DNA from 4 places in the Mesorhizobium sp. EU05-FHT14A09 genome. Region 1 is predicted to be linked to each of the others. Evidence: predicted binding sites of a transcription regulator. Region 1 holds the regulator's gene; each other region holds the start of a gene.
What was found. The regulator LexA, encoded in region 1, represses DNA repair genes until DNA is damaged. The targets are predictions, from matches to a motif close to TGTTCNNNNTGTGTTCNG.

Region 1 (5,701 bases):
GCGACGAATTGTTGCTGCCCGGCAGCGCGCCGGGACCTGACCAGATCATCTCGTCAAACGCCTATGGCGTGGCGGCTGCCGCGCAATCCGTCGGCGCGCATGCGCTGGACCTCGGCATTGCCCCCGACAACAAGGACGCGATCGCCGCCGCGGTCCGGCAAGCTGTCGATGCCGGCGCCAACGTGATCGTCACTCTGGGTGGTGCTTCTGTTGGAGACCATGATCTCGTCCACGAGGTGTTGACCGGCGAAGGCATGACGCTGGACTTCTGGAAGCTCGCCATGCGCCCCGGAAAACCGCTGATGTTCGGGCGGATGGGCGCAGTCCGCTGCATAGGATTGCCCGGGAATCCCGTGGCCAGCCTCGTCTGTTCGCAGCTTTTCCTGAAGCCATTGCTCGCGCGGCTCGGCGGAAGGCCTTTCAGCCAGGATATCCGCGAAGCACGGCTCACGACCGACATGGCCGCAAATGACCGCCGCCAGGACTACATCCGTGCCCGAATCGAACAGGATGGCGACACACTGGCGGCGACGCCGTTCGGCGTGCAGGATTCCTCGATGCTGCGAACGCTCTCGGAAGCCAACGGATTGATCATTCGTCCGCCGCATGCGCCTGCCGTCAAAGCCGATTCGATCTGCAAAGTATTGATGCTGCGCTGATCCGACGTTTTGGCTTCGGCCGATGGATAGCCGGCAGAGGCCCTGACCGTCATTCACCAGGGCTCGATGATCGAGTGCTCGCGGATGGCGAGCGGGAGGGGAATTTGGTTCCGAAAGAACAGCCTTTGCCGCCCCCTGCACAAGATCACCGCGATTATCTCGGAGCCGTTCAGGTGCTGGGTCTGGCGGGGCTGTGTGCGATTGGCTCGGAACTGCTGGCAGCTTATGCCGAAAACACTGGGAAAATAGCCGCCGTTCTCTTCGCATTGATTTTCTTTGCAGCACTCTACGGCGCCCCGGCATTGCTCGCGCGTGAAGTCGCCCGTCGACTCGGATGGGGTTGGCCGTCGCTGCTCTTGCTCACGCTTGCGCTGGGTATTGCCCAGGCATGCCTGATTGATCAGTCTCTCTTCAGTCAGGATTATGTCGGATACGAGGGCTGGGCAGAATCCCGGCAGGCGGCTTTTATCCCAGCACTATCCGTCAGTGCAAATCAGGCATTCAATTTCATCATCGGCCACGTAATTTTCAGCTTCGGCGCACCGATCGCGGTTGCGGAAGCATGGCGACCCGATCGTGCCCACAGGCCCTGGCTAGGGCCTGTGGGCATAGCGATTGCCGCTATAGCTTATGCGGGTACCGCGGTGCTTATCGCCTCGGAACCAGATTCCCGCAGTGCCTCGGCGGCACAATTCACCATATCCGCTGGTCTGGCCGCCGCATGTGTTGCAGCCGCGTGGGTTGTAGGAAGAAATTCCCGACTGAAATTGGACCTGGCGAGAGATATCGCGGCGCCCGCCCCGCTTTTCGTCTTTGCGCTGACCCTCCTGCCAGCCCTCGTATTGGCGAGCGATATCTTCGGGGAAAGCTGGGATGGCTTCCTCTTCAACGTCGTTGCTACCGCTGTCATCGGCGGACTCATCTGGCAGCAAGCGCGGCGACCAGGCTGGGATACCCGCCATATCGCCGCCATTGCCCTGGCTTTTCTGGTGAGCAGAGGCGTGCTGGCATTCACCTATTTTCCGCTGGCGGGTCAGGTGGAGCCATTCGCCAAATATGCCCACAATGTCGCCATGATGCTGGCCGTGCTCATAGCCGGCTGGTTTGCATTACGCCGGTCCAAGTCAAAGCAGCCAACTTCCTGATGGGCGTGGCAGACGCATTGCGCGTCAAAACGTGACGTCGCCGGTGACCAATCGGCTACGCCCTTTTTGGCAGGACAAGATCGCCGACCGTATAGGTATGGAATTCACATTTCGAGACGGCATCCAGTTTGCGGAATTTTTCCGCGAACACGGGATCGGAGAAGAACTCCTCGACATTGCCGGCGCCCTGGATCGCTTCGACATTGACGACGGTTTCACCGTCGGTGCTCCTGGCGAGTGTGCTCCACAGAAAGCCCTTCTGGCGTTCGGCGACGTAGTGCACGACATCCTGGATGATGGCGAAAGCTTCTTCCTGCTTCCCCGGATGGGCATGGATAACGTTGACCACGAAGGTCGTCGGCTGCGGTGAGGCCGAAAAGCCTGCGGTGAGTTTGCTCATGAAAGTCTCCATCTGACGATCGCGGCTGTCTTGCCGCGGCGTCCTCTGGATATTCAGGACAAACAGGCAGATAAATATTCTCGCATTCTCATAACTAACGAAGAAAATTCCGCAATTGGACAGACTTGGAACACTCGGCATCTTCGTGCAGGTCGCGGAAGCCGGAAGCTTTATCGGCGCAGCGCAGCGACTCGGCCTCACTGCTTCCGCTGTCGGCAAAGCCGTCGCGCGCCTTGAAAACGAAATGGGTGCCCGGCTCTTTCACCGCTCCACGCGGAGCATGGCCCTTACTGAAGAGGGAAGCTTCTTCCTTGCGACATGCCGGCGCATCCAATCGGAATACGAACAGGCGCAGGTCCAGCTTTCGAGATCGCAGGTGACCCCGCGCGGGCAGCTTCGTGTTTCCCTCCCGCTCGCGGGCATGCTGTTGATGCCGACAATGTCGGCCTTCATGGAACGATATCCGGATATCAATCTCGACCTCGATTTTACCGACCGGCTCGTCGACGTCATCGAAGAGGGCTTTGATGCGGTGATCCGCACCGGAGATGTCGGGGACACGCGCCTGATGAGCCGCAAGCTCGGCACTTTCCGGCATAAGATCGTGGCAGCGCCGAAATATCTCGCCGAAAACGGCACACCCGAGACGCCGGAAGACCTCCTCAAACACCGTTGCCTTCATCATCGCTATGCGAATTCCGGGCGGCTCGAACCCTGGCCCCTCATGCGCGATGGGCGCGATGTGAAACTCGATCTTCCCGTGACCACCGTTGCGAGCACGCTGGAGCCATTGATCTACCTCGCCGAGCGATCTTTCGGCGTCACTTGCCTGCCGCCATTCGCGGTATCGACCGAACTGGCCCAGGGCAAACTTGTATCGCTGCTGACCGATTATCTTGGCGAAACCGGAACCTTCCGCATCCTGTGGCCAACAAGTCGCCACCTCTCGCCCAAGGTCCGTGTCTTCGTCGACTACATGGTCGAAAATCTGTTTGCTGATTAAGTGCGAGCGGCGCGCCTTCCTGGATTCCACGACGCGACCTCGCGGAACAAGAAGCAGCCATCCCCGCCGTTACGCTGAACAAAGGGTCAACAAATTCATTAAACTTTAAATGGTTGCGGAACACAAATGGAACAGATAGTGTTTGTTCCGGGTTTGTTTTTCTGATTCCGGTTCCGTTCCACGGAGGGTGGCGATGCTGACACGCAAGCAACACGAGCTTTTGCTCTTCATCCATGAGCGGCTGAAGGAAAGCGGGATTCCACCGTCCTTCGACGAGATGAAAGAAGCGCTCGATCTGGCGTCGAAGTCGGGCATCCACAGGCTGATCACCGCTCTGGAGGAGCGCGGCTTCATTCGCCGCCTGCCAAACCGGGCCCGTGCACTCGAGGTGCTGCGCCTCCCCGACTCGATCGCTCCTGGCCTCAATGCGGCCAAGAAGTTTTCACCGGCCGTCATCCAGGGCAGCCTGGGTCGCACGGTACCCAAGGAGCCGCAGCGCCTGCAGGCTCCCAGCAATGACGACGACGCTACCGCCGCCGTTTCCATCCCGGTCATGGGACGCATCGCGGCTGGTGTGCCGATCGACGCCATCCAACATCGAACGCATTCGATTTCCGTGCCGCCGGACATGATTTCGGGCGGCGAGCACTATGCCCTGGAAGTCAAAGGTGACTCCATGATCGAAGCCGGTATCTTCGATGGCGATACGGTCATCATCCGCAATGCCAATTCGGCCAATCCGGGCGAAATCGTCGTGGCTCTCGTCGACGAGGAAGAAGCGACGCTCAAGCGTTTTCGTCGCAAGGGTGCCTCGATCGCGCTGGAGGCTGCCAATCCCGCCTACGAGACCCGCATTTTCGGCCCAGACCGGGTCAAGGTACAAGGCAAGTTGGTCGGGTTGATCCGTCGGTATTGAAGCGCGGACCTTAGTCAATTAGCCGGCTATTTATCGTTTTTATGAACGACATCAGCGTTGACGGCAGTCCGGGAAGGTATCTTGTCCGGCCTGCCTTTGGACTTGTACGCCTTTTCCGGCCGCGGCGGTAATCCCCTCGCCTCGCGCGTAAAGCCTCGTTGCATGTGCCAGGGTCGATCCTTGGTATCGAGCGCGAACGAGATATTAGCCGGCTTATCTGCAGAGGCGTTAAACCATACTGCGGCACTGCCGACGCGGGCGAGATCCTGCTTGGTGACAACCACGACTGCGGGATCGTTGCAGGGGTCGGGGGCGGTTGCATCGTCGATGACAATAAGCGACGCAACCGCGCAGGCCGATTTGGCAGACTCGGTGCTGGCGGCCGTCACCACGACGGCACCTGACAGGTGACGGGCAAAGCACAGCCGCCGAGCGCACAGGAATGGCGTTCCGAGGGGCATATCGAGCGCATTTTCAACAGTCAGATCGACGTCACCCGAAACATCTTCGGGTAAGATTGTTGTCTCCAGATTGAGCGCCCTGCGCCAGTTGTCGAACGTAAACGGATTGGGTCGCGCCCTGCTGACCGCTATCTCGTCGCCGCCGATTGGCAGAGCCACAAGGCGCGCGTCCTCGGAGATCAGCACATCGGGTGTTTCGACATTGCCCATCGTCAGCAGACCGGCAAGCGCAAAAGGTAAGGCCAGCAACCGCAACCATGTCGTCGTCATCGCGCCGATGGCGAGCGCGGCGGTGACGAAAAGCACCGATTGCGTCGAAACCAGACCAACACCATCGACAGGCGAGCGCGCGGAAATCCAGTCGGCGATTGCCATCATGACCGTAAGTCCCTTTCCCATCGCATAAAGGAACGGTCCATCGGCGCCAAAGGGCATCGCGAGTGCGCTGAGTACGGCCGCCGGCATGACGACAAGCGAAACCACCGGCATGACGGCCAGATTGGCAAACAGGCTAAGCGGCGACACCCGCTGAAAATGCCAAACCGCGAACAGCGTTGTCGCAAGGCCGGCCACGATCGAGGTTGCGGCCATTGCGCCAACTGCGATCAAAGACTTATGCGCGAGAAAACCAACGAAAGAGCGCGCAGGCGGTGCGGCTACGGGCATCACTTCACGCCGTTGAGCCCAGGCCGCGTAGGCGCCGATCAGCGCAGCGGTCGCTGCAAACGACATCTGGAAAGACGGACCAACCACCTCATGCGGCGCGGTCAGGATGACGATCACCGCCGAGATTGCCAGATTGCGCATCGACAACGCCGCACGATCGAACAGCACCGCGATCAGCATCACCGACAACATGATGAAGCTGCGTTCTGCCGCCACCACCACGCCGGAGATCGCAAGATAGGCGGCGATCGAACAGAGAGCAGCGAAAGCGGCATACTTCTTGACCGGCCGACGCGCAGAGAAATCGGGAAACAGCGCGAACGCCCCGCGCAACAGCAGCATTATGGTGCCTGCCACCAACGCCATATGCAGGCCGGATATCGAGATGATGTGATAGATGCCCGTCCGTCGCATCGCTTCATTGACAGAATCTGGAATACCGGCGCGCACG
Region 2 (5,701 bases), 270 kb from region 1:
AGATTACCCACCAGAATGACCTTGTTGACGCTACCAGCCATCACACTTCTCCGCGCTCGTCCGAAACCAGAATTCTCGCCGCACCATATAGGCTGGGGGGCCTGCCCGCCTCCATGGACATGCCCTTTCCCACAAGGTTTTTGTTCTATTTCTGTTCTAAATCCTGCAACCTCTCCTTGTCAAGGAACGCCTGCCAAGGAGCCTGTGCGCCGCAATTCAATTCCTTGCGCGAAAAGGCCCTTGCCAAACGAATAAGTATCCACTTATGTTTTCGGCATGATCGAATCCGAGATCTTCAAGGCCCTGGCCGACCCGACCCGCCGCGCGCTGTTCGAACGGTTGGTCGACGAGGAGATGACCGTCACCGAGCTGCGCGCCGGCACGCCGGTGTCGCAGCCGGCGGTGTCGCAGCATCTTGCTGTCCTTCGCGGCGCCGGGCTGGTGAGCGAACGCCGCGTCGGCCGCAACGCCTTCTACCGGGCCGCCCCAGAGGGGCTGTCGCCGCTGCTTACCTGGATCGAACGTTACCGCGCCTTCTGGCCCGACCGCATCGAAAGGCTGAAGACCGTGCTGAAGGAGATGGATCAATGACCTCACCCGACGACATCGTTGTTGAATGCGATCTGCCGGAAGCGCCCGAAAAAGTATGGCGCGCGCTCACCGAACCGGAGATCGTCGCGGCCTGGCTGATGCCCAGCGACATCAAGGCCGAGACCGGGCATCGCTTTTCGCTCGGCACGCAAAGCCGCATCGACTGCACGGTGCTGGAAGCCGAGCCTTGCCGCCTGCTGCGCTATTCCTGGCGCGAAGCCGACAAAACCAATGCTACGGAAGGGTTCGACAGCGTCGTCACCTTCGAACTGACACGCGCCGCCGGTGGCGGCACGCATCTGCGTGTCGTCCATGACGGCTTCGTCGCCGCGACAACGGCAGTCTGCGGCATCTCAGGTGCCCGCTGCAGCGTCGTCGTCGATGCCCTAAAACCCACCAAAACCCTCGCGGCGGCGAATGCGCCGCAATGGCGCATGGCCGCTTAGCGCCGCGCGTCCATTCGGACGCGCAAAAGGACGCTCTAACACTTTGATTTGGCGCATGATCCTTTCCGAAAATCGATTCCGATTTTCGGGATCATGCGCAAACAGGAAGGAACCAAGACAATGTCCGGTGTCGCCAATCTTGTGCCGATGGTGATCGAACAGTCGAGCCGCGGCGAACGCGCCTTCGACATCTTCTCCCGTCTGCTGCGTGAACGCATCATCTTCGTCAACGGCCAGATCGAGGACAACATGGCCGCGATCATCTGCGCGCAGCTGCTGTCGCTCGAAGCGGACAATCCCGAGAAGGAAGTGTCGCTCTACAACAACTCACCCGGCGGCGTGGTGAGTTCCGGCTTCGCCATCTATGACACGATGCGCTACATCTCCTGCCCGGTCTCGACCGTGTGCATGGGCTTTGCCGCCTCGATGGGCTCGTTCCTGCTCATGGCTGGCGACCCCGGCCGGCGCATCGCGCTTCCCAACAGCAAGATCGTGCTGCATCAGCCGCTCGGCGGCTTCCAGGGCCAGGCTTCGGACATCCAGCGACATGCCGAGGACATACTGAAGACCAAGCGGCAGATGATCGATCTTTATGCCGAGCATTGCGGCCGCACGCGCGAGGAAGTCGAGAGCACGCTCGATCGCGATCATTTCATGAATGCGGAGGAAGCCAGGACATGGGGCGTGGTCGACCATGTTTACGGCACCCGCAAACGGGCGGCGTAAGAAGTCACCGCACATCGCATCTTTCACCACGGCACTGGCCCTGGCGGGTGAAGACACCTATGTTGAACACCATGGTCCTCATTCGTCGCCTGCCACCGTTGTGTCTCGCCGCGCTCGCAGCCGGCCTGCTTTCGACATCGTCTGGATTTGCCGGCGACGCCGGCAAACAGGCGGCAAAGCCGCTGCCCGGCGTCAATGGTGGCTACAGCATTGTCAAGCCGGCGGCCCCGCAACCGGAGCCGGATGACTATGATCCAGCCTCCGGCCGCCAGTTCAAGGTCGGCGATATGGATGTGCGCATTTCCGGTTCGGTGATCGTGGATGTTGGGGCGGGCAATCTTCCCGCGCCACGACGATAGCCGGCGGGTTCTGATGCATCTGCCGCCGGCAGGCTGAAACGCGGCTCACCACAAAAGAACAGCCCCGCCGCTGCCTTGGCATGCGGACGGGGCTTTTTAGGGCTTTACCCAATTTTGCCGGGAGCGTTTTACCGGCTTTGGATTTCGGGTTCTTCGCGGCTCACGGCCGACGACCCGACTTGTGGTCTCTGATTGTAGGGGATCGGCAGGTCACGGTTTGCGCGGAAAGCGCAGCCTTCCTGACACCTATGCCCGCCGTGGCTCCAACGACAGCTGGAGCCTGAAGGGACTGTCCGGTGGGGTCATGCCTCGCTCCTCTGTTGGTTGCTCTTGCTGTCTGCCGAACTCTCACTCGTCTGGTCTGCGGCGCCTCGCAGACCGCCTTCCGGCTCGAGGATCGCCACGGGGCGATCGGTTCAGGCGACGGCTAACCTTGCGCCTTCACTTCCGCAGCGTCAACCGGCAGTCGCCCGATTGCGAAAATTGTGATCGGAACGGTCCGGAACGTCACGTTCTGCTGACATCGCATTGTCAGGAGCGCGTTCGGCCTTTGTTCTTTTTTGCTTGCTCGCCCGCGCGAAAGACGCTTAAACGCTCATGATCGCCCGAGAGTCTCGATCTTGCGGCAACAATACCCATATGAACGGACGGCGGCTGGGGTCGCCGATCCGAAACATTGCTAGCTGAGGCGGCGGAGCGGCATGGCCGACCATAAGTACATTTCCATTCGCGGCGCGCGCGAGCACAATCTGAAGAACGTCGATCTGGACCTGCCGCGAGACAGCCTCGTTGTAATGACCGGCCTGTCCGGCTCGGGCAAATCGTCCCTCGCCTTCGACACGATCTATGCCGAGGGGCAGCGTCGCTACGTCGAAAGTCTTTCGGCCTATGCCCGCCAGTTCCTTGAGATGATGCAGAAGCCGGACGTCGACCAGATCGACGGTCTGTCGCCCGCCATCTCGATCGAGCAGAAGACCACCTCGCGCAATCCGCGCTCGACGGTCGGTACCGTCACCGAGATCTACGACTACATGCGCCTGCTGTTCGCACGCGTCGGCATTCCCTATTCGCCAGCCACCGGCCTGCCAATTGAGAGCCAGACGGTTTCGCAGATGGTCGACCGTGTGCTGGCCCTGGAGGAAGGCACGCGCCTCTACATCACCGCCCCGATGGTGCGTGGGCGCAAGGGCGAGTACAAGAAGGAACTGCTGGAGCTCCAGAAGAAGGGCTTCCAGCGCGTCAAGGTCGACGGCACCTTCTACGAGATCGCCGACGTTCCGGCGCTCGACAAGAAATACAAGCACGATATCGACGTCATCGTCGACCGTATCGTCGTGCGTGCCGACCTTGCCACCCGCCTGGCCGACTCCATGGAAACCGCGTTGAAGCTGGCTGAAGGGCTGGCGGTTGCGGAATTCGCCGATCGGCCCCTGCCGGCGGCAGCGACGGCGGAAGAATCTGCCTACAAGTCGAAGAACGAGACGCACGAGCGCATTCTTTTCTCGGAAAAGTTCGCCTGTCCGGTTTCCGGCTTCACCATCCCGGAAATCGAGCCGCGGCTGTTCTCCTTCAACAATCCGTTCGGCGCCTGCCCAACCTGCGATGGCCTCGGCAGCCAGCGTGCCATCGACGAGAACCTCGTCGTCCCGGACGACAACATCACCTTGCGCGATGGCGCGGTGGCGCCTTGGGCAAAGTCGACCTCGCCCTACTATTCGCAGACGCTGGAAGCACTGGGCAAGGCCTACGACTTCAAGCTCGGCGACAAATTCAAGGATCTGAAGGACGACGCCAGGCAGGCTATCCTGCGCGGCACCGGCGAGCGTGAAGTCACCTTCAACTATGATGACGGCCTGCGCTCCTACAAGACCACCAAGACCTTCGAAGGCGTGATCCCCAATCTCGAACGGCGCTGGAAAGAGACGGAATCGGCCTGGATGCGCGAGGAAATCGAGCGCTTCATGGCCGCCACTCCCTGCCCCGCCTGCGCCGGCTATCGGCTGAAGCCGGAGGCGCTGGCGGTGAAGATTGCCGGCAGGCACATCGGCGAGGTCACCGAGCTCTCGATCCGCAAGGCCGATCTCTGGTTCAATGAACTGCCGGCGCAGCTCAACGATAAGCAGAACGAGATCGCTATCCGCATCCTGAAGGAAATCCGCGAGCGGCTGCGCTTCCTCAACGACGTCGGTCTCGACTACCTGACGCTGTCGCGCAATTCCGGCACGCTTTCGGGTGGTGAAAGCCAGCGTATCCGTCTTGCCTCGCAGATCGGCTCCGGTCTCACCGGCGTGCTTTATGTGCTGGACGAGCCGTCGATCGGCCTGCACCAGCGCGACAATGCACGCCTGCTGGAGACGCTGAAACACCTGCGTGATATCGGCAATACGGTGATCGTCGTCGAACACGACGAAGACGCCATCCTCACCGCCGACTATGTCGTCGACATCGGCCCGGCGGCAGGCATTCACGGCGGCCGCATCATTGCCCAGGGCACGCCACGCGAAGTGATGGCCAACCCGGCCTCGATCACAGGCAAATATCTGTCCGGCGAGCTTGAAGTGGCGACGCCTGTCGAACGGCGCCCAGGCAAGAAGGGCAAGCGCGTCAAGGTTGTCGGCGCGCGCGGCAACAATCTGAAGAACGTGACCGCCGAATTCCCGCTCGGCACCTTCACCGCGGTGACTGGCGTCTCCGGTGGCGGCAAGTCGACCTTCCTGATCGAGACGCTGTTCAAGGCCGCGTCCCGCCGCATCATGGGTTCGCGCGAGCACCCGGCCGAACATGACCGCATTGAGGGCCTGGAATTCCTCGACAAGGTCATCGACATCGACCAAAGCCCGATCGGCCGTACGCCGCGTTCCAATCCCGCCACCTACACCGGCGCCTTCACGCCGATCCGTGACTGGTTCGCCGGCCTGCCCGAAGCCAAGGCACGTGGTTACCAGCCAGGCCGCTTCTCCTTCAACGTCAAGGGCGGTCGCTGCGAGGCATGCCAGGGCGATGGCGTTATCAAGATCGAGATGCACTTCCTGCCGGACGTCTATGTCACCTGCGACGTCTGCCACGGCAAACGCTACAACCGCGAAACGCTGGACGTCACCTTCAAAGGCAAGTCGATCGCCGACGTGCTCGACATGACCGTCGAGGAAGGCGTCGAGTTTTTCGCTGCGGTGCCTGCGGTGCGCGACAAGCTGATCACGCTCAATCAGGTCGGCCTCGGCTATATCCACATCGGCCAGCAGGCAACCACGCTGTCGGGTGGTGAGGCGCAGCGCATCAAGCTTGCCAAGGAACTGTCCCGCAAGGCCACTGGCAAGACGCTCTACATCCTCGACGAGCCGACCACCGGGCTGCATTTCCACGACGTCGCGAAGCTTCTGGAGGTGCTGCATGAACTGGTCGACCAGGGCAACACGGTGATCGTCATCGAACACAATCTCGAGGTCATCAAGACTGCCGACTGGGTGCTCGATCTCGGCCCTGAGGGTGGCGACGGCGGCGGCGAACTCGTCGCCTCGGGCACGCCGGAAGATATCGTCGCGGAACCGCGCAGCTACACCGGCCAGTTCCTGAAGGAAC
Region 3 (5,701 bases), on a different contig from region 1:
GTGACAGACGATGCCGGCCGGCAGGGCCATGCTTTTGGCAATCGTCTGTTCAACAGCCTGTACAAGCGTCTGTTCGGACGGGATTTCACGGACATTTTCTCCGGCTATCGCGTCTTCAGCCGGCGTTTCGTCAAGAGTTTCCCGGCGGTCTCGGGCGGTTTCGAGATCGAGACGGAGATGTCGGTGCACGCTTCACAGCTCAAGCTGCCGGTCAGCGAGATCGCGCTCGACTATGGCCGCCGTGTTGAAGGCTCATCGTCGAAGCTCTCGACCTTTCGGGATGGCGCCAAGATTTTGTGGATGTTCACCATGCTGATGAAGGAAACGCAGCCGCTGCGCTTCTTCGGAGGGATTTCCGTTTTTCTGCTGACTGCCAGCGCAATTCTGGGCGTGCCGGTGTTTGTCGAATTTGCCGAAACGGGTCTCGTGCTGCGCATTCCCACCTGGGTGCTTTCGGTCGGATTGCTGCTCCTGTCGATGTTGATGCTGGCAACCGGACTGGTTCTTGATTCCGTCTCGCGTGGCCGGGCAGAGCAGAAGCGTATTTTCTATCTCAGCATGCCGGGTCGCCAAAGTAATACTGCCTCGACACCAGCTGCGTCGAAGAGAGCGGCCTGACAGCCATCGTTGGAGAGTTCTGCTTGAATCGCGAAACCACCAATCGCATCCGTTTCGTTCTGGAAGATGTTCTGCCGCCGGTCATCCGTGACTCACGACTGTTCCGGTCGGTCGCCAGTCTGGCCTGGGGCGATCATATCTCTCGGCTGGCGTCATTTCGGGAACGCGCACCTTTTCTGACCGCTGAGGAGTACGAGACGCTCTATCGCGACCATCCAAGGGTTCATGAGGGCACAGACAACTCCGAAGCCTGTATAGAAAAGATCATTGCTGCGGCCGTTGGCCAGTCGCTCTGCGACGTCGGCTGCGGCACCGGCGTTCTCTTGAATCGTATCCGCGCTTCGCATGGAAGCGGACGCTATGTCGGCGTCGATTTTGTGGTGGACGACGCAGCGGCAATCGACGGTATCGACTATGTTGCCGCGCGCATCGAAGACCTGCCGTTTGAAGACGGCACCTTCGACACGGTGGTCTGCACGCATGTCATCGAGCATGTCCTCGAATACCGGCAGGCCATTGCCGAATTGCGGCGTATCGCGCGCAAGCGCCTGATCATCGTCGTACCGCGCGAGCGGGAGTACCGCTATTCCTTCAACCCACATTTCAATTTCTTCCCCTACACGCACTCGTTCCTGCGGGCGATGCATCCTGTGCCGACCAACCATGTCTGCGTCGATATCGGACGCGATATCTTCTATTGCGAAGACCGGCCCGGGGCCTGATCGTGATCGGTGCGCTGCCTTTTCCCGTTCTGGCCGGGCTGTTGCTGACGCCGCTGATGATTTCGGCAGGTCAGGTACTCTTCAAGCTCACAAGCGCCCGGGCCGGCGCCGCTGATCTGGCAGGTCTGATGGCGACCATCCTGGATCCTTATCTGCTTTCGGCCTTTGCCATCTATGGCATCGGCACGATCGTCTGGGTCTATGTGCTGAAATCCGTGCCGCTCACGGTTGCCTATCCTTTCATGGCGATGACTTTCTGTGTCGTGCCGCTCCTGGCCTGGGGTCTGCTGGGAGAGGCACTCACCTTGAGATACATGCTGGGCACGGCACTGATTGTCGGTGGACTGATCGTCATCAACGCCTGATGCAGACGAACCTTGCGTTGTGGGCCGATGCGGCGCTTGACAGGTTCAGGCTCGTCCCTTCATGTCCTGCTCATTGAAGCGTTTCGGCTTTTCGCGGAAACGCGGAGCGCCCTAACTCTTTGTTATTGTGCAATTCCGAACGCAAAACCGCCACGCACTTTTGCTGGAAATGCTCTAGATCGGAGACCCTGCATGTCCCTCAAAGTCGCTGTCCAGATGGACCATGTCTCGACCGTCAACATCGCCGGCGACACGTCCTTCGCGCTCTCGCTCGAGGCGCAGCGGCGCGGGCACACGCTGTACCACTACACGCCCGACCGGCTATCGCTGCGTGACGGCAAGGTCTTCGCCCGCATCGAGGAGATGCAGGTGCGCGATGTCAAGGGCGACCATTTCACGCTCGGCGGAGCCGTGCGCACCGATCTCTCCGAGATGGATGTCATCCTGCTGCGTCAGGACCCGCCCTTCGACATGAACTACATCACCACCACACACATTCTGGAGCGCATCCATCCGAAGACGCTGGTGGTCAACGATCCGGCCTGGGTTCGCAACAGTCCGGAGAAGATATTCGTCACCGAATTTGCTGATCTGATGCCGGAAACGCTGATCACCAAGGATCCGCAGGAAGTGGCGGCTTTCCGCAAGGAATTCGGCGACATCATCGTCAAGCCGCTTTACGGCAATGGCGGCGCCGGCATCTTCCATCTGCAGGAGGCCGACCGCAATCTGGCCTCGCTGCTGGAAATGTTCGGCCAGCTGTTCCGGGAGCCCTATATCGTCCAGCGCTATCTGAAGGATGTGCGCAAGGGCGACAAGCGCATCATCCTCATTGACGGCGAGCCAGTCGGCGCCATCAACCGCGTGCCGGCCGAATTCGAGTCGCGCTCCAACATGCATGTCGGCGGGCGGGCCGAAAAAACGGATTTGACGGCGCGCGAGCGCGAGATCTGCGCCCGCATCGGCCCGTCGCTGAAAGAACGTGGCTTCATTCTCGTCGGAATCGATGTCATCGGCGACTACATGACCGAGATCAACGTCACCTCGCCGACTGGCATCCGCGAAGTGAAGCGTTTCGGCGGTGCCGACATCGCCGCGCTGTTCTGGGGTGCGGTGGAAGCCAAGCGCGGTTAGCCTTGTTCCAGGTCACCTCGGCGCGGCAGTACAACCGGCCGCATGCGATGCAATTCCTGCGATTATTTGTTCCTGTATTGTTCTTGATCTGATCGGAAAACCATGCTTTCTTGATCCAGTGGCCGTTCCGGCCATGCGGGTTGGGTACCCGCCCTGGGGGCTCGGATGGTTTCTCGCGTTCGCACGGTGGCGTTCCAGGGCATCGAGGCCGTTCCGGTCGACGTGCAGGTGATGATCGCGCCCGGCAAGGTTGGCATGTCGATCGTCGGCTTGCCCGACAAGGCGGTGGCTGAGAGCCGCGAACGCGTCCAGGCAGCGCTTCATGCCTCCGGCCTGTCGATGCCGGCCCGCAAGGTGACCGTCAATCTGGCTCCCGCGGATCTGCCGAAGGAAGGCAGTCACTACGACCTGCCGATTGCGCTCGGCCTGATGGCCGCGCTCGGCGCAATCCCCGGCGACATGCTGGCCTCCTACGTCGTGCTGGGCGAGCTGTCGCTGGACGGCACGATCGCGGCGGTTGCCGGAGCCTTGCCGGCGGCAGTGGGTGCCAACGCCGAGGGACGCGGGCTGATCTGCCCGCATGCTTGCGGCCCCGAGGCGGCCTGGGCCGGCCCCGACATCGATATCGTGGCGCCGCGCAGCCTGATCGCCATGGCCAATCATTTTCGCGGCACGCAGGTGCTGTCGCGCCCCGAGCCCGGCGTGCATCAGAGCGCACGCAACCTGCCCGACCTCGCCGATGTCAAAGGTCAGGAGAGTGCCAAGCGCGCGCTGGAAGTCACGGCCGCGGGCGGGCACAACCTGCTGATGGTCGGCCCACCAGGTTCCGGCAAGTCGATGCTGGCACAGCGCCTGCCTTCGATCCTGCCGCCGCTGGAGCCGAAGGAGCTGCTGGAAGTCTCGATGATCGCCTCGGTCGCAGGCGAACTCGCCGGCGGCAAGTTGACCGACCGGCGGCCATTTCGAGCGCCTCATCATTCGGCTTCGATGGCGGCGATGGTTGGCGGTGGCCTGAAAGTACGCCCTGGGGAGGTATCGCTCGCCCACAACGGCGTGCTCTTCCTCGATGAATTTCCCGAGTTCTCGCCGCAGGCGCTCGATGCGCTACGCCAGCCACTGGAGACTGGCGATTGCGTGATTGCGCGCGCCAATCATCGCGTTGCCTATCCGGCGCGCTTCCAGCTGATCGCGGCGATGAATCCGTGCCGGTGCGGCATGGCCGGTGAACCCGGCTATCGCTGTCTGCGCGGCGATCGCTGCCGCACCGACTACCAGGCCCGCATCTCGGGACCGCTGCTCGATCGCATCGACCTCAGGGTTGATGTGCCGGCCGTCTCGGCCAGCGATCTGATCCGTCCGGACCGGGCGGAGGCGAGCGTGGTGGTTGCCGAGCGGGTGGCACGGGCGCGAAATATCCAGCGCCGGCGTTTCGAGACTCAGGGCATCAGCGGCGTTGCTCTCAATGCCCATTGTTCGCCGGCCATGATCGAGGTGATCGCGGCGCCGGACAAGGCGGGCCTTGCTCTGCTGAGCGAAGCCAGTGAAAAACTCGGTTTTTCGGCTCGGGCCTATCACCGTGTGCTGAAAGTTGCCCGCACGCTTGCCGATCTCGATGATTGCGAAACCGTCGGGCGGATCCATCTCGCCGAGGCGATCTCGTATCGCATGGCTCCAGAGCGTTTGTCGCATGCAGCCTGACGCTGCAGCCGGTTCCAGAAATGAGCGAGATCCGTTTTGTCGATCAAGTTGTTCATCACTACGATGTTTCTGTTGCTGGCGAATGCGAGTTCCAGCCATGCGGCAGGGGTGAGCATCGAGAAATGGCGGGGCCACACCGTTCTTCGCCTGTCCGGCCGCATCGCCGAGGGGACGGCGGACGAATTTGCGAAGCTCATCGACGCTGTCCCACCACTCCCGCATGGGGTTCCGGTTCTGTTGCTCGACAGCCCGGGAGGTCTGGTTGAGGAAGCCCTGGTGATCTCAAGATTGATGGATACCCATCCGTTCCATGTGATTGTGCCCGATGGAGCCAGATGCGCATCCGCCTGCGCATCCATCATTTTCGTGGCCGGCGGCTATCGCACCGTCGAAGAGCATGGGCTGCTCGGGCAGCATTCCTGTTCTCTTGCAGGGGTGCCCAGCCAGAAGTGCAATGACTTGCTCGGCCAACATGCCGTTGCGCATGGCGTACCGCATGGCAGCGTCGCGGCTTTTGTCACCGATGTCGCGCCGGATGACATTCTCTGGTTCAGCCGGGAGGATGCCGAAGGCTGGGGGCTAACCCGTTATCCGGGGGAAGTGCAAAGCGGATTTGTCGCGTCGGCACCCCGGGTGACCCGGGCGTTGACTGGCGAAATGCCGCCAGCGCAGGCGGCGTGGCGCCTGCAATTTCGCGAGGATGGCTACCAGGCGTTTTCGCGAACCGTGTCTGATGTCGAACGAGAAATGCAGATCGGTTTCTTCTGCACTGCCAAGCGTCCTGGCCGATTGTTCCTGTCCATGGAGGTCAATGGCCCGGTATCGACCTTGTCCGACGCCCTGGTAAAGATCCGGGTCGAAACCGATAAATTCTCCTGGGAGGATCCGGCACCGGTTGTCTGGCAGGAAGACGAGCGCGTTTCCGAAATGATCACCGAAATCCCACGGCAGCATCTTGCCGAATTTCTCCACGACGCCGATGCCCTTGCCTTCAAGGTGTCGCTTCGCAGTCCGTTCCAGCCCATGGTCGGGGAAACATATCTCGCGTCCAGCCGCTCGATCCTGGAATTTGTCGCAAACCACTGCGTCAGTGGCGACCCTCAATCCAGCAGAATGCCTCTGCAATAGCCACGGCAAAGGGTAGCGGCATCCTGCGGGCACTCT
Region 4 (5,701 bases), on a different contig from region 1:
TCACCTGCGCCTGTTGATCGAGCAGTTCCGTTTCGCTGAAGAAAGGATGACCGATGCGCGAGGCGGCCAGCCAGATATCGGCAAGCCGTTCACGGTGCAGCTCGTCACGATAGGCGTGGATTGCCACGCCATGTTCGACGTTCATGGAAGTATCCTTCAGAAACGGCTTATGCTGGCAGTATCTTTCCGGGATTCATGATGTTGTCCGGATCGAGCGCACGCTTGATCTGCCGCATCAAGTCGAGACCATGGCCATGCTCGGCCTTGAGGAAGCCGACCTTGCCCTGGCCGACACCATGTTCGCCGGTGCAGGTGCCTTCCATGGCAATCGCGCGCATGTTGAGGCGCGCGACAAACCGTTCCACAAGCGCCACCTCGCCCGCGTCCTCGGGATCCATCAGGGCCAGCACATGGAAATTGCCATCGCCGGCATGGCCGACGATCGGCGCGATCAGGCCCATTTCGGCGATATCCACCTCGGTCGCCGCCACGCATTCAGCCAGCCGCGAGATCGGAACGCAGACATCCGTCGACAGTCCCTTGGCGCCGGGCCTGAGCGTCAGCGAAGCCCAGTAGGCGTCGTGGCGCGCTTTCCAGAGCTTGCTGCGCTCCTCGGCCACCGCCGTCCACAGAAACGGCCCGCCGCCATTCTCTTCCGCGATCATGCCGAAGGTCTCCGCCTGTTCGGCCACGCCGGCATCGCTGCCGTGAAATTCCACGAACAGGCACGGGCTCTCCTGATAGTCCAGCTTGGAATAGGTCTTCATCGCGCGCATCTGCAGCGCATTGACCAGTTCGATGCGGGCGACGGGAATACCCATCTGGATGGTCTGGATCACCGCCTGCGAAGCCGCCTCCAGCGTGGGGAAAGGGCAGACGCCTCCCGAGATCGCCTGCGGGATGCCCTGCAACTTCAGCGTCAGCTCCGTGATGATCCCGAGCGTACCTTCCGAGCCGACCAGCAGTCGGGTGAGGTCGTAACCGGCCGAGCTCTTCCTGGCGCGCGCGCCAGTCTTCACGATTTCGCCGTCCGCCATGACGGCGACCAGCGACAGCACATTTTCGCGCATCGTGCCGTAGCGGACCGCATTGGTGCCTGAGGCACGCGTTGCTGCCATGCCGCCAAGCGTGGCGTTGGCGCCGGGATCGATCGGGAAGAACAGGCCGGTGTCGCGCAAATGCTGGTTGAGTTGCTCGCGCGTCACGCCCGGCTCCACGCGGCAATCCAGATCCTCGGCATTGACCGCCAGGACCTGGTTCATGCGTGATAGATCCACAGAAATACCGCCGCCCGGCGCATTCACATGCCCCTCCAGCGAGGTGCCGACGCCAAAGGCGATGACCGGTACGCGATGTTCTGCGCAGGCCCGCACCACCGACTGCACCTCTTCCGTCGTCTCGCAGAAGGCGACGCCGTCCGGCGCCTGGGTCGGGATGTAGGTGGTGGTATGGGCGTGCTGTTCACGGATCGCCTCGCCGGTCTGGAACCGCTCGCCAAGCTGCTGTTTCAGGATGCCGAGCACGGCGGCGATGCCGTTCTCATTGCGTTCGACCGATACGAGGTCGCTCAGAGCCATGCTTTCCTCCGCGATTGGACCATCGCGGCCCTTGTTCTCGAGTTACAGCTGCATAAGCATGTCGCGCAAAAGTGTGCAGCGGTTTTGCGACAACGATATGCGCGAAGTAAAGATCTGCTCACACGCTGTGTCTAGCGGATCGAATTTGACATTCGATCCAGTAGCAGGTCGTCAGTGGTTATTCGGTTGCGCCAGAGGAAACATCTCAATGTCCATCCCCGCCCCTTTCGTCTCCCGTATCATGGATATCGAGAAGGACTGGATCGACTACAATGGCCACCTCAACATGGCTTACTACAACGTGCTGTTCGACCGCTGCTCGGACGACGCTTTCGAACTGATGGGCATGGGACCGAACTATGCCCGCGACCGCAAGCTCACCATCTACACTGCCGAAGTACATGTCTGCTACGTGCAGGAGCTGCATCTCGACCACAAGGTGACGGCCACCTTCCAGCTTCTCGACCACGATGAGAAGCGGCTGCGCGTTTACCAGGAAATCCGCCATGTCGACGGCTGGCTGGCAGCGACCTCGGAATCGCTTTCGCTGCATGTCGATATGGCGGGACCCAAGGTCGCCCCCTTCCCGCCGGATGTGCAGGCCAAGGTCGAGACGATGCGTGAAGCCCATGCCGGCCTGCCCGTGCCGGAACGGGCAGGCCGCTCCATCGGCATCCGCCGCAAGGCCGGCTGAAGCCGCGCCGTTAACCTTAATCAATACTGAACGGGGAGAACCCGCTTGATGCCGTTGAGCGAATCGACGGCGCACCGGAAAACACGGCCTCAGGGTGAACAGAAGCCTGGAGACGGCCAGCCGAAATCTGGCCAGGCACGCACATGAAGATCGATATCGAGGCTCTGTCGGAAAAGCTGGCCGCCGACCCGCGCATCAGCGACTACGACTTCTGGCGTTCGCTGAAGAATCTCAACAATGAAATCTTCCAGATCGCAAATTCGAACGAGCCGATCCCGTTCGATATGCTGCGCTGGCGTGCCGTCATCAAGCAGGCGCGCTCCAAGCGCGGTCCGGCCTGAACCAAACCGTCAATAACGGCAACCGCAGAGCATGATTCCGAAAAAGGGAAACCGGTTTTCGGAAAAGATCATGCTTCAGCAATGAGATAGAGCGAGATGCTGATTCAACGCAGTCACATCCTGCTCCAGTGTCCTGAGTTTCTTCCTCGATCGCGAGGCCTGTGGCGCGCGACCGCTCAGGCGAGCGCCAAGGTCGACAAAAGCGCGAGCAGGAACGAGGCTGCGACCATCAGCGCATAGGCGCGCGGCAGATCGAAAAGGATCATGTGCCCGGCGATCCAGGCGGTGCCGGCCGCGCCCAGCGCGTAGAGGAAGCCGTTGCGGTGGCCATAGACCAGGTTGGCCGCCATCAATCCGCCGATGATGAGCGCACCGAAAACCACGATCACGGCAATGGCTGCCTTGTCGAAATTGTCGTCCACCGTGGTCGGGGGTTTGGAATCGAACGGTTCTTGCATGGCCTCGCCTTGAATGGTTGGCGCGGACAGACTTAACCGACCGCACCAAAGGAGCAAAGACTAAACTCGCCTGCCGCGACGATAACAAGGCGCTACTGTGGATTTCAGGAAACGCCTGCTGAAAAATTCAGCAACCTGCGGCGAACGCAGCCCGGGATCAATCGCCTCCGACGATCTCCATGAAACGAATGCGGTTGCCGAACGGATCGATCACCTCGACCTCCAGCCGGTCTTCCACCTTCTCCAGCCCAGGCTTCATGTAGCGATAATTTTTCGCTGCCAGTTCGCGCTGAAAGGCCTCGGTGCCCTTCATGTAGACGACCATGTTGCCACCCGGGCTGGCATCGCCGGAATGTTCGGACAGATGCAGCCTGAGGCCCGCGCGTGACACCTGCGTGTAGAGCGGGAAGTTGTCGCCGTAACGGTGCTCCCAGTCGACGCTGAAACCGAGGAATCCGAGATAGAACTCGTGCGCCTTGGCGACATCGAAGATCCGGACGATCGGTACGGCCTGTTCGAAAACGATATTGCCGGCCTTGCCGGGAGCGACGGTCCCCTCGCCGCGTTCGATCCGTGCCGAAAGGATGTTCCAGCTCTCGAGCCCGAACTGGCGGGCGACGATCTCCAACGCCTCGGAATGGGGGATTTCGATGTTCTTGGCGGCAAGCGCTTCGCGCATGGCTTTTGCCATCGCCTTGGAATCCAGGAATGTACGCATGATCTGCGATCCTTCTCATCAGGACGAAAAGCTTCACCGGGGCCCGCATTGCCGGTGCCTTCGTCCCATGGACAAGGACCAGACTGGATCATCGCGACGCATTCGCCATACCTTTTCAAGGTGCGGACTGCCGGCTGCGTCGAGCCGTTGCTGGACGCTATCGAGGTCGCATTGAGCCGTCAACAGGGATCAAAGCCGTCGAATCCGGGAACAGTGTGTGAACATTGCTGGCCTTTCTCGTCCGAATCACTACATTCGGAGACGAAATGGCCGGCGATCACGACATGCCCTTCTTTGACGAGGACGACGCTCCGCGTTTCGACGCCGCGCGTGCGCCTTCTTCGCAGGCTGCGCCGTCCGGCATCGCGGCCCGCGCCATGGCGGCACGCCAGGGCCACAACAACCCGCCCGAATATCTGAAGGGCCTCAACCCAGAGCAGCGGCAGGCCGTGGAAACCACGGAAGGTCCGGTGCTGGTCCTGGCCGGCGCTGGCACGGGCAAGACGCGCGTGCTCACCACCCGCATCGCCCACATCCTGGCCACCGGCCGCGCCTTCCCGAGCCAGATCCTTGCCGTCACCTTCACCAACAAGGCCGCGCGCGAGATGAAGCAGCGTATCGGCGTCCTCGTCGGCGAGGCGATCGAAGGCATGCCATGGCTGGGCACCTTCCACTCGATCGGCGTCAAGCTGTTGCGCCGCCATGCCGAACTCGCCGGCCTGCGCTCGGATTTCACCATCCTCGATACCGACGACGTCACCCGCCTCATCAAGCAGCTGATCCAGGCTGAAGGCCTCGACGACAAGCGCTGGGCGCCGCGCACCTTCGCGCAGATGGTCGACACCTGGAAGAACAAGGGCCTCGGCCCGGACGAGATTCCGGAAGGCGATGCCCGCGCCTTCGCCAATGGCTGCGGCCGCGAACTCTACCGCGCTTATCAGGATCGGCTGACCACGCTGAACGCCTGCGATTTCGGCGATCTTTTGCTGCATCCGATCCGCATCTTCCGCAGACATCATGATGTCCTGGCGGAATACCACCGTAAATTCAAATACATCCTCGTCGACGAGTACCAGGACACCAACACCGCGCAATATATGTGGCTGCGGCTCCTGGCCCAGCGGCCGAAACAGTCCAGCGCCACGCAACCGGCCGAAGCGCGCGACCGTGCGCCGGGCGACTTTTCGCCCGCCCACGAAAACACGGCCGACGGCCGCGAGCCCGATTGGGCGACTGAGCCGTCGCAAGCCCCCCGCGGAGCGCCCGCGCCATCAGGCGCGGAACAGCGCGCGAGCGAAAACAAGGTCAACATCTGCTGCGTTGGCGATGACGACCAGTCGATCTATGGCTGGCGCGGCGCCGAGGTGGACAACATCCTGCGCTTCGAGAAGGATTTTCCGGGCGCCACCGTCATTCGCCTGGAGCGCAACTACCGCTCGACCGCTCATATCCTGGGCGCAGCGGCGCATCTCATCGCGCACAATGAAGGCCGTCTCGGCAAGACGCTGTTCACCGACCGGCCGGATCCGGAAGATCCCAAGGTCAACGTGCATGCCGCCTGGGATTCGGACGAGGAAGCACGCGCCGTCGGCGAAGCGATCGAGGCCTATCAGCGAGCCCGCCACAAGCTGAACGACATGGCGATCCTGGTGCGCGCCTCCTTCCAGATGCGCTCCTTCGAAGACCGTTTCATCGAAATCGGACTCAACTACCGGGTTATCGGCGGTCCGCGCTTCTATGAGCGTCAGGAAATCCGTGACGCCATGGCCTTCATGCGCGTCGTCGCCAATTCCGGCGACGACCTCGCCTTCGAGCGCATCGTCAACGTGCCGAAACGCGGCCTGGGCGACGCCACCATCCGCCAGATCCACGACACCGCCCGTGCGCTCGGCGTGCCGATGCTGGAGGCCTCC

Region 2: a site for LexA is predicted at 2,663-2,680, ahead of uvrA (excinuclease ABC subunit UvrA). Genes of this name have one in related genera too.
Region 3: a site for LexA is predicted at 2,907-2,924, ahead of AC3WTO_RS29680 (YifB family Mg chelatase-like AAA ATPase). Genes of this name have one in related genera too.
Region 4: a site for LexA is predicted at 3,995-4,012, ahead of AC3WTO_RS15405 (ATP-dependent helicase). Genes of this name have one in related genera too.

The regions. Positions count from the first base shown of each region.
Region 1 is NZ_JBYTDF010000002.1:158,632-164,332, forward strand. It holds gene AC3WTO_RS08085 (molybdopterin molybdotransferase MoeA) at 1-659, shown strand, start outside; gene AC3WTO_RS08090 (hypothetical protein) at 764-1,804, shown strand; gene AC3WTO_RS08095 (antibiotic biosynthesis monooxygenase) at 1,860-2,204, opposite strand; gene AC3WTO_RS08100 (LysR family transcriptional regulator) at 2,320-3,207, shown strand; gene lexA (transcriptional repressor LexA) at 3,401-4,123, shown strand; gene AC3WTO_RS08110 (ComEC/Rec2 family competence protein) at 4,150-5,701, opposite strand, start outside.
Region 2 is NZ_JBYTDF010000002.1:424,672-430,372, forward strand. It holds gene ssb (single-stranded DNA-binding protein) at 1-41, opposite strand, end outside; gene AC3WTO_RS09480 (ArsR/SmtB family transcription factor) at 277-591, shown strand; gene AC3WTO_RS09485 (SRPBCC family protein) at 588-1,037, shown strand; gene AC3WTO_RS09490 (ATP-dependent Clp protease proteolytic subunit) at 1,158-1,763, shown strand; gene AC3WTO_RS09495 (hypothetical protein) at 1,823-2,122, shown strand; gene uvrA (excinuclease ABC subunit UvrA) at 2,824-5,701, shown strand, end outside.
Region 3 is NZ_JBYTDF010000014.1:120,781-126,481, reverse strand. It holds gene AC3WTO_RS29700 (glycosyltransferase) at 1-618, shown strand, start outside; gene AC3WTO_RS29695 (class I SAM-dependent methyltransferase) at 642-1,340, shown strand; gene AC3WTO_RS29690 (DMT family transporter) at 1,343-1,705, shown strand; gene gshB (glutathione synthase) at 1,898-2,839, shown strand; gene AC3WTO_RS29680 (YifB family Mg chelatase-like AAA ATPase) at 3,005-4,537, shown strand; gene AC3WTO_RS29675 (hypothetical protein) at 4,574-5,665, shown strand.
Region 4 is NZ_JBYTDF010000004.1:45,190-50,890, forward strand. It holds gene AC3WTO_RS15375 (GNAT family N-acetyltransferase) at 1-145, opposite strand, end outside; gene AC3WTO_RS15380 (FAD-binding oxidoreductase) at 168-1,577, opposite strand; gene AC3WTO_RS15385 (thioesterase family protein) at 1,786-2,271, shown strand; gene AC3WTO_RS15390 (hypothetical protein) at 2,415-2,612, shown strand; gene AC3WTO_RS15395 (hypothetical protein) at 2,789-3,070, opposite strand; gene AC3WTO_RS15400 (glyoxalase superfamily protein) at 3,228-3,788, opposite strand; gene AC3WTO_RS15405 (ATP-dependent helicase) at 4,055-5,701, shown strand, end outside.